DNA from 3 places in the Streptomyces monticola genome. Region 1 is predicted to be linked to each of the others. Evidence: predicted binding sites of a transcription regulator. Region 1 holds the regulator's gene; each other region holds the start of a gene.
What was found. Region 1 encodes HrcA, which represses chaperone genes, less so after heat shock. Its sites were predicted from a motif close to TTNGCACTCNGNNNNNCNGAGTGCNAA; they were not measured.

Region 1 (3,274 bases):
CACCGGCCATGGGGGCCTGCACGATCGGATACGGACTGAGATCGGTCAGTGCGGTGGACATGACCGCATGGTTTCACGTCCACCGCCCTGCTCCGAACCGAGCCCGCACCCAGGAGCACCGAACGGCTCAGCACCCCCGGGCGACACACTCACCGGGCAACTCACCGCCCGTTGAACGCATCCTTCAACCGAGAAAAGAGCCCTTGCTGCCCGGGCTGGCTGTGCTCACCCGGGGGTCAACCCCCGGACCCCCCGGCCGCACAACTCACCGCCCGTTGAACGCATCCTTCAACCGAGAAAAGAGCCCTTGCTGCCCGGGCTGGAACTGCCCCGTGGGGCGCTCCTCGCCGCGCAGGGCCGCCAGCTCCCGCAGGAGCCGCTCCTGCTCGGGGTCCAGCTTGCTGGGGGTGAGCACCTCGACGTGCACGATGAGGTCACCGCGCCCGCCGCCCCGCAGATGCGTTACGCCTCGCTGGTGCAGCGGGATCGACTGTCCGGACTGGGTGCCGGGCCGGATGTCGACCTCCTCCATTCCGTCCAGGGTCTCCAGCGGCACCTGCGTGCCGAGCGCGGCCGCCGTCATCGGAATGGTGACCGTGCAGTGCAGATCGTCGCCGCGCCGCTGGAAGACGGGGTGCGGCAGCTCGTGGATCTCGACGTAGAGGTCACCGGCGGGGCCGCCACCGGGGCCGACCTCGCCTTCGCCCGCGAGCTGGATCCGGGTGCCGTTGTCCACACCGGCCGGGATCTTGACCGTGAGCGTGCGACGGGACCGGATCCGGCCGTCGCCCGCGCACTCCGGGCAGGGCGTGGGCACGACCGTGCCGAAGCCCTGGCACTGCGGGCACGGGCGCGAGGTCATGACCTGGCCCAGGAAGGACCGGGTGACCTGCGAGACCTCACCGCGGCCGCGGCACATGTCACAGGTCTGCGCGGAGGTGCCGGGCGCGGCACCCTCACCGGAGCACGTCGTACAGACGACGGCCGTGTCGACCTGGATGTCCTTGGTGGTACCGAAGGCCGCCTCGTCCAGCTCGATCTCGAGCCGGATCATGGCGTCCTGGCCACGGCGGGTGCGGGACCGCGGACCGCGCTGGGACGCCGTACCGAAGAAGGCGTCCATGATGTCCGAGAAGTTCCCGAAGCCACCCGCGCCGAAGCCACCGGCACCGCCGCCGCCCGCCTGGGACAGCGGGTCGCCGCCGAGGTCGTAGACCTGCTTCTTCTGCGGGTCCGACAACACCTCGTACGCGGCGTTGATCTCCTTGAAGCGCTCCTGCGTCTTCGGATCGGGGTTCACATCCGGGTGGAGCTCACGCGCCAGCCTCCGGAAGGCCTTCTTGATCTCGTCCTGGGAAGCGTCGCGGCGCACGCCGAGTACGGCGTAGTAGTCCGTGGCCACTTACGACTCCGCCAGGATCTGTCCGACGTAACGTGCCACTGCGCGTACCGCTCCCATCGTTCCCGGGTAATCCATCCGCGTCGGTCCTACGACGCCGAGCTTGGCGACTGCCTCGCCGCCCGAACCGTAGCCGACCGATACGACGGACGTGGAGTTGAGCCCCTCATGGGCGTTCTCATGCCCGATGCGTACTGTCATGCCCGAGTCCTTGGCCTCGCCGAGCAGCTTGAGGAGCACGACCTGCTCCTCGAGTGCTTCGAGCACCGGCCGGATCACGAGCGGGAAATCATGCCCGAAGCGCGTCAGATTGGAAGTGCCGCCAATCATCAGCCGCTCTTCGGTGTCCTCGACCAGCGTCTCGAGGAGTGTCGCGAGGACCGTCGAGACGGTGCCGCGGTCCTCCGCCTCGAACGACTCCGGCAGGTCCTGCACCAGCTGCGGCACATCCGAGAAACGGCGTCCCGCGACCCTGCTGTTGAGCCGTGCCCGCAGATCGGCGAGCGAGGTCTCGCCGAAGGGCGACGGGCAGTCGACATGCCGCTGCTCGACCCGCCCCGTGTCCGTGATCACCACGAGCATCAGGCGTGCGGGCGCGAGCGAGAGCAGCTCGACATGGCGCACCGTCGACCGCGTCAGGGACGGGTACTGCACCACGGCGACCTGCCGGGTCAGCTGCGCGAGCAGCCGCACGGTCCGCCCCACGACGTCGTCGAGGTCGACCGCGCCGTCGAGGAAGTTCTGGATGGCCCGCCGCTCGGCGGCCGACAGGGGCTTGACCCCGGCCAGCTTGTCGACGAACAGGCGGTAGCCCTTGTCCGTGGGAATCCGCCCGGCGCTCGTGTGCGGCTGGGCGATAAACCCTTCTTCTTCCAGGGCCGCCATGTCATTGCGCACGGTGGCCGGAGAGACACCGAGCCGGTGCCGCTCGGTCAGGGCCTTGGAGCCGACGGGCTCCTCGGTGCCGACGTAGTCCTGGACGATGGCGCGCAGCACCTCGAGCCTGCGTTCGTTGAGCATCCGCGCACACCTCCCTGATGTCGTCCCCGCGGCCCTTCCGCCGCTTGTCTGGCACTCACCTCGGGCGAGTGCCAGCATTGCACCGGCCCAGTGTACGGCCGGACAGTACAGGCCCGGCAAGGGCGGTGGCACCAAGGCCGTGCCAGGCCACGCGCGCGGGGTTAGCGTCTCCCTATGCGGTTGACTTGGGAAGAGCCGTACGCGTCCGACTGGGAACAGCTGTCCCCCGCCGTCGCCCGGCGTCGGCTGCCGGTCTGGGACTGCACGGTGGGCCTGGTCGCGGGCGCGGACGCGGCCCTGATGATCGACACCGGCTCGACGCTGCGGGAGGGTGCAGAGCTGCGCACCCAGGCCAGGGGCCTGCTCGGCGGCGCCCGCGTCACCCACGTCGCGCTCACCCATCCGCACTTCGACCATGTCCTGGGGGCCGCGGCCTTCTCCGGCGTGGAGGTGTACGGGGCGGTGGGCATCGACACGGTCTTCGAGCGCGGCCGCGACGAGCTGGCCGCGGACGCGGTGCGCCATGGCGTCGACCGGCACGCGGCGGGCGAGGCCGCCGACCTTCTCGTGCACCCGCATCACCTGGTGTGCGGCGAGTGGACGCTCGACCTGGGCGGCGGAACGCGGGTGCTGCTCGCGAACGTCGGCCCCGGCCACACGGGCCATGACCTCGCCGTCCTCGTACCCGGCACCGACGGCTCCCCCGAGATCGTCTTCTGCGGCGACCTGGTCGAGGAGTCCGGTGAGCCACAGTCGGGCCCGGACGCGCTGCCGACCCAGTGGCCGCACGCGCTCGACCGGCTCCTCGAACTCGGCGGCGCGGACGCGCTGTACGTACCCGGGCATGGTTCGGTG
Region 2 (3,274 bases), on a different contig from region 1:
ATGCCCTCCTCGACCGCGGCGCGGGTCGCGGAGATGGCGTCCTCCAGACGGTGCTTCTTCTCCTTCAGCTCCACCTCGGTGGCGGCGCCGACGCTGATCACGCACACGCCGCCGGCCAGCTTCGCGAGGCGCTCCTGGAGCTTCTCGCGGTCCCAGTCGGAGTCCGTGGCCTCGATCTCGGCCTTGATCTGGGCGACGCGGCCGTCGACGTCGGCCTTCTGGCCGCCGCCGTCGACGATCGTGGTGTCGTCCTTGGTGATGGTGACGCGGCGGGCGGTGCCGAGCACGTCGAGACCGGCCTGGTCGAGCTTGAGGCCGACCTCCTCGGCGATGACGGTGGCACCGGTGAGGGTGGCCATGTCGCCGAGCATCGCCTTGCGGCGGTCGCCGAAGCCGGGCGCCTTGACGGCGACGGCGTTGAAGGTGCCGCGGATCTTGTTCACGACGAGAGTGGAGAGCGCCTCACCCTCGACGTCCTCGGCGATGATCAGGAGCGGCTTGGAGCCACCGGCCTGGATGACCTTCTCCAGGAGCGGGAGCATGTCCTGGATCGAGGAGATCTTGCCCTGGTGGATCAGGATGTACGGGTCGTCGAGGACGGCCTCCATACGCTCCTGGTCGGTCACGAAGTAGTGGGACAGGTAGCCCTTGTCGAAGGCCATGCCCTCGGTGAAGTCGAGCTCCACGCCGAAGGTGTTGGACTCCTCGACGGTGATGACACCGTCCTTGCCGACCTTGTCCATGGCCTCGGCGATCAGCTCGCCGATCTGCTTGTCCTGGGCGGACAGCGCGGCCACGGCGGCGATGTCGGACTTGGAGTCGATGGGACGCGCGGTGGCGAGCAGGTCGTCGGAGACGGCCTTGACCGCGGCGTCGATGCCCTTCTTCAGGGCGGCCGGGGAGGCACCCGCGGCCACGTTGCGCAGGCCCTCGCGGACCAGGGCCTGGGCCAGCACGGTGGCGGTGGTGGTGCCGTCACCCGCGATGTCGTTGGTCTTGGTCGCCACCTCCTTCACCAGCTGGGCGCCGAGGTTCTCGTACGGGTCCTCGACCTCGACCTCACGGGCGATGGTGACGCCGTCGTTGGTGATGGTGGGGGCGCCGAACTTCTTGTCGATGACGACATTGCGGCCCTTGGGGCCGATGGTCACCTTGACGGTGTCGGCAAGCTTGTTGACGCCGCGCTCGAGGGCGCGACGGGCGTCCTCGTCGAACTTCAGGATCTTCGCCATGGAGCTGAATCAGTCCTCTCGAAAATGAACTGCGCCCCTGGCGCCCGGCTTCTTAATTGTCGCGGGGGCCAAGGGCGCAGCTCAAAAGCAAAACCGGTGAATTACTTCTCGACGATCGCGAGCACGTCGCGGGCCGAAAGGACGAGGTACTCCTCGCCGCTGTACTTCACCTCGGTGCCGCCGTACTTGCTGTACAGCACGATGTCGCCGGTCTTGACGTCGAGCGGAAGACGCTCGCCGTTCTCGAAACGGCCCGGGCCCACGGCCAGGACGACGCCCTCCTGGGGCTTCTCCTTGGCGGTGTCCGGAATAACCAGGCCAGAGGCCGTGGTCTGCTCTGCGTCGAGCGGCTGGACCACAATGCGGTCCTCGAGCGGCTTGATGGCAACCTTGGAGCTGGCGGTCGTCACGATCCGACCTCCCCCTTCGGAGATCTCACGGGGTTAACTGTCTGAGGTGGCGACCAGGTGGATCCGTCGTCGCGGGTGCCGGACCTGCCCGTCGCTGTGTTGGCACTCTCCAGTGGTGAGTGCCAGACCCGAGACTATGACTGCGATTAGCACTCGGTCAAGCGGAGTGCCAATCGCCGACCTGTACGGGGGGATGAATCACCACCGGCAGGCCTCGATTTCGCAACGTTCCGGCGGACGCCACGGTTCCGTACGACAGTCCTGGCATGCGGGAGGGCAGCGGGCGCGAGGCATGGCGGCGGAGGGCGGGCGATGCGCTGCTCGCCGTACTCCTGCTCGTCGGCGATGTCGCCGCGCTGGGCGCGGCGACGGTCATGGCCGGTATCCACCGCTGGAGCACGGGGCCGGTCCCGGGCATGGACCGGCTGCCCTACCTGACCACCGGGCCGGTCGCCGCGGTCATCGCGCTCAGCGGCGCCGTGCTCCTTCGGGGCGGGCTCAAGGCGTCCGGCGGGCTCCAGGTGGCGGTGAGCCTGCTGGCCATCGGCGCCCTGCTGATCGGCGGCGTCGCCGCCTACCGCGAACAGCGGCCCGAGCCCGCGCCGTCCACGTACGACCCCGGCCACACCGGCCGGCAGTGCCGCAGCGGCGGCGACAACAGCGAGTGTCTCGGCGGGTGACCGCAGCCGCCATCCCCGACGGGTGACCGCAGCCGCCGTCCCGGCGGGTGATCTCGATCGCAGGGGCGGGCGGAACCGTTGCGGGGGAAGTCACGTCCTCCACCTTGTGAAGATAAAGCGCCTTAAAGCGGAGCAGATCGGACAGGAAGCCGATTCCTCGGCCGCCACCGTCGGCCGCCGCAGCTCCCCCGCCGCGCTCTCGCACCGGCGTACCGAAGCCCTGCTCCTGGCGCTGACTGTCGCGGTCACCGTCTTCGGGCATGCCTATGTCGGGCTCGCGACCCATGGTCAACTGCCTGCGAATCTGGCCCAGTTCACGGCCAGCATGTCGTTGCTCGCGCTGGCCGGGCATCTGGCGGTGCGACGGTTCGCGGCGTATGCCGATCCGCTGATCCTGCCCATCGCGACGCTGCTCACCGGGCTCGGTCTGATCCTGCTGCACCGCCTGGACACCACGTACGCGGAGAAGTTCAAGAACGCGACCCCCACCGCGGGCGGGCAGCTGCTGTGGTCCGTGATCGGGGTCGCGGTCTGCATCGGGGTCCTGGTGGCGCTGCGCGACCACCGGCGGCTGCAGCGCTACATCTATCTGACGATGGCCGTCGCCCTGGTGCTCCTTATGGCACCCGCCTTCTTCCCCGGCGACACCTACGGCGCCAAGCGCTGGATCTATCTCGGCAGTCTGTCCTTCCAGCCCGGCGAGTTCGTGAAGATCATGATCGCGGTGTTCTTCGCGGGCTATCTGACCCTGAACCGGGACGCCCTCGCCCTGACCGGCCGCAAGCTGCTCGGTGTGCGGCTGCCCCCGGGGCGGCAGCTCGCGCCGATCCTGACCGTCTGGGTGGTCAGCCTGCTCGTGCTCGTCTTCGAGCGGGACCTGGGCACCTCGCTGATCTTCTTCGGGCTCTTCGTGGTGATGCTGTACGCGGCCACGGAGCGGCCCGGCTGGATC
Region 3 (3,274 bases), on a different contig from region 1:
CCGCGGTCTACGGCGGCGAGCTCGTCGGCATCGAGGGCAACTACGACGATGTGAACCGCTTCTGCTCCGAGCTCATCGGCGACCCCCTCGGCGAGGGCTGGGGCTTCGTCAATGTGAACCTCCGGCCGTACTACGGCGAGGGCTCCAAGACCCTCGCGTACGAGATCTGCGAGCAGCTGGGCTGGGTCCTGCCCGACCAGCTCGTCATCCCGATCGCGTCCGGCTCGCAGCTCACGAAGATCGACAAGGGGCTGCAGGAGCTGATCAAGCTCGGGCTGGTCGAGGACAAGCCGTACAAGATCTTCGGCGCCCAGGCCGAGGGCTGCTCCCCGGTGTCGACGGCCTTCAAGGCCGGCCACGACGTCGTACGCCCGCAGAAGCCGGACACCATCGCCAAGTCGCTCGCCATCGGCAACCCGGCCGACGGTCCCTACGTCCTGGACATCGCCCGTCGCACGGGCGGTGCGGTCGAGGACGTGAACGACGAGCAGGTCGTGGACGCGATCAAGCTGCTGGCCCGGACCGAGGGGATCTTCGCGGAGACCGCGGGGGGTGTGACCGTCGGTGTCACGAAGAAGCTGGTCGAGAGCGGTCAGCTGGATCCGTCGCTGACCACGGTCGTCCTCAACACCGGTGACGGCCTGAAGACCCTCGACGCCGTCGCGGAGACCTCGCAGGCCACGGCCACCATCAAGCCTTCGCTTGACGCGTTCCGCGCCGCCGGTCTGGCCTGAATTCCCTTAGCTTCCCGACCCCGCCCTTCCCGTAACCGGGGTGCTCCGCCCCCGGACCCAGAGGTGAACCCCATGAGCGTCAACGTCCGCATCCCCACCATCCTGCGCACCTACACCGGCGGTCAGGCCGAGGTCGCCGCCGAGGGCGGCACCCTCGGCGAGGTCATCGCGGACCTGGAGAAGAACCACACCGGTATCGCCGCCCGCGTCCTCGACGACCAGGGCAAGCTGCGCCGGTTCGTGAACGTGTACGTGAACGACGACGACGTCCGTTTCGAGCAGGGTCTTGAGACGGCGACTCCGGACGGTGCCGGCGTCTCGATCATTCCGGCCGTCGCGGGCGGCTGCTGACCGTTTACCGAGCGTTTATCGCCGACGGCGAATACATACGCAGCGTTACCGGAATTGCCCTCTCCGCCCGAGAAGCGGAGGGGGCAATTCTGCTTGGTTGAGCGCGATACAGTTGGGAAAGCTGTTCCGCTTTTGGCTTCGCGTGTGCCGGGTGCATATGAGAACTCCCCGGTTTGCCGACAACTTGTAGCCAAAGAACTCACGCTATTTGCACGGTTTGTTCGCTTTGCCTGGCCCGAGTTGGGCCGTCTTACGGTGAATCCTCCGTATATAACCGATCGGTCGTGCCCAGAATTCTCGTCCGATTGACCTGTTGCAGACGGCAGTTGGACAGATACATTCAGCGGCGGTCGACGCGTTCCGGCGCACACCCCCACCTGTCGGGGGGTGAGGTCTGACCCGGATCCGCGAAGTGCGGATCTGTGCAAGGGCCAGTAATAGGGGAGTTAGGCATGGCTCAGGGCACCGTCAAGTGGTTCAACGCGGAGAAGGGGTACGGCTTCATCGCGGTCGACGGTGGTGCGGATGTATTCGTCCACTACAGCGCGATTCAGATGGACGGCTACCGCACCCTGGAAGAGGGCCAGCGGGTCGAGTTCGAGATCTCGCAGGGCCAGAAGGGGCCGCAGGCGGACATGGTCCGCGTGACTGCCTGATCGCGCCGACGCGACTGACTGCAGCGACGTGAAGGAGGACCCGCACCCCTCGGGGTGCGGGTCCTTCTGTGTCTCCGGTGTGTGTCCGGAACGCTGTGAGCTGCACTTTCGTGGGACTCGCTTGCACTCGACCAGGGCGAGTGCTAATCATTGGCGTTAGCACTCTGAAGGTGAGAGTGACAGGCTGTCACTCTTCACAACGTGGGCTGGGTCAGTGAGGCCCGCAGGCCGGGTGGGGCAAGGAACCACAAGGACTGCAGGCCGTCCGTCGCGGGCGCTGGCGCGGTCCGGAGCATTCCACCCCTGTCCGGGAGGACCACTTCACATGGCCAAGATCATCGCGTTCGACGAGGAGGCACGGCGCGGCCTCGAGCGCGGCATGAACCAGCTCGCCGACGCCGTCAAGGTGACCCTGGGCCCCAAGGGTCGCAACGTCGTCCTCGAGAAGAAGTGGGGCGCCCCCACGATCACCAACGATGGTGTTTCCATCGCCAAGGAGATCGAGCTCGAGGACCCGTACGAGAAGATCGGCGCCGAGCTGGTCAAGGAAGTCGCCAAGAAGACGGACGACGTCGCCGGTGACGGTACGACCACGGCCACCGTTCTCGCCCAGGCGCTCGTCAAGGAGGGCCTGCGCAACGTCGCCGCGGGTGCCAACCCGATGGCCCTGAAGCGCGGTATCGAGAAGGCCGTCGAGGCCGTCTCCGCCGCCCTGCTCGACCAGGCCAAGGAGGTCGAGACCAAGGAGCAGATCGCCTCCACCGCCTCCATCTCCGCCGCCGACGCCCAGATCGGCGAGCTCATCGCCGAGGCCATGGACAAGGTCGGCAAGGAAGGCGTCATCACCGTCGAGGAGTCCCAGACCTTCGGTCTGGAGCTGGAGCTCACCGAGGGTATGCGCTTCGACAAGGGCTACATCTCGGCGTACTTCGCCACCGACATGGAGCGTATGGAGGCCTCGCTCGAGGACCCGTACATCCTGATCGCCAACTCCAAGATCGGCAACGTCAAGGACCTGCTGCCGCTCCTGGAGAAGGTCATGCAGTCCGGCAAGCCGCTGCTGATCATCGCCGAGGACGTCGAGGGCGAGGCCCTGTCCACGCTGGTCGTCAACAAGATCCGTGGCACCTTCAAGTCCGTCGCCGTCAAGGCCCCGGGCTTCGGTGACCGCCGCAAGGCGATGCTGAACGACATCGCCATCCTCACCGGCGGCGAGGTCATCTCCGAGGAGGTCGGCCTCAAGCTCGAGAACGCCACGATCGACCTGCTCGGCCGCGCCCGCAAGGTCGTCATCACCAAGGACGAGACCACCATCGTCGACGGTGCCGGCGACAGCGACCAGGTCAACGGCCGCGTGAACCAGATCCGCGCCGAGATCGAGCAGTCCGACTCGGACTACGACCGCGAGAAGCTCCAGGAGCGCCTCGCGAAGCTGGCCGGCGGCGTGGCCGTCATCAAGGCCGGTGCCGCGACCGAGGTCGAGCTCAAGGAGCGCAAGCACCGCATCGAGGACGCCGTTCGCAACGCGAAGGC

Region 2: a site for HrcA is predicted at 1,789-1,815, ahead of groES (co-chaperone GroES). Genes of this name have one in related genera too.
Region 3: a site for HrcA is predicted at 1,862-1,888, ahead of groL (chaperonin GroEL). Genes of this name have one in related genera too.

What each region holds. Positions count from the first base shown of each region.
Region 1 covers NZ_JBHTCF010000005.1:408,183-411,456, reverse strand. The annotation lists gene ACFQVC_RS15435 (nitronate monooxygenase) at 1-61, opposite strand, end outside; gene dnaJ (molecular chaperone DnaJ) at 266-1,402, opposite strand; gene hrcA (heat-inducible transcriptional repressor HrcA) at 1,403-2,419, opposite strand; gene ACFQVC_RS15420 (MBL fold metallo-hydrolase) at 2,594-3,274, shown strand, end outside.
Region 2 covers NZ_JBHTCF010000011.1:202,699-205,972, forward strand. The annotation lists gene groL (chaperonin GroEL) at 1-1,232, opposite strand, end outside; gene groES (co-chaperone GroES) at 1,334-1,642, opposite strand; gene ACFQVC_RS24930 (DUF6234 family protein) at 1,909-2,322, shown strand; gene ACFQVC_RS24935 (FtsW/RodA/SpoVE family cell cycle protein) at 2,459-3,274, shown strand, end outside.
Region 3 covers NZ_JBHTCF010000007.1:336,546-339,819, reverse strand. The annotation lists gene thrC (threonine synthase) at 1-734, shown strand, start outside; gene ACFQVC_RS19515 (MoaD/ThiS family protein) at 807-1,085, shown strand; gene ACFQVC_RS19510 (cold-shock protein) at 1,538-1,741, shown strand; gene groL (chaperonin GroEL) at 2,067-3,274, shown strand, end outside.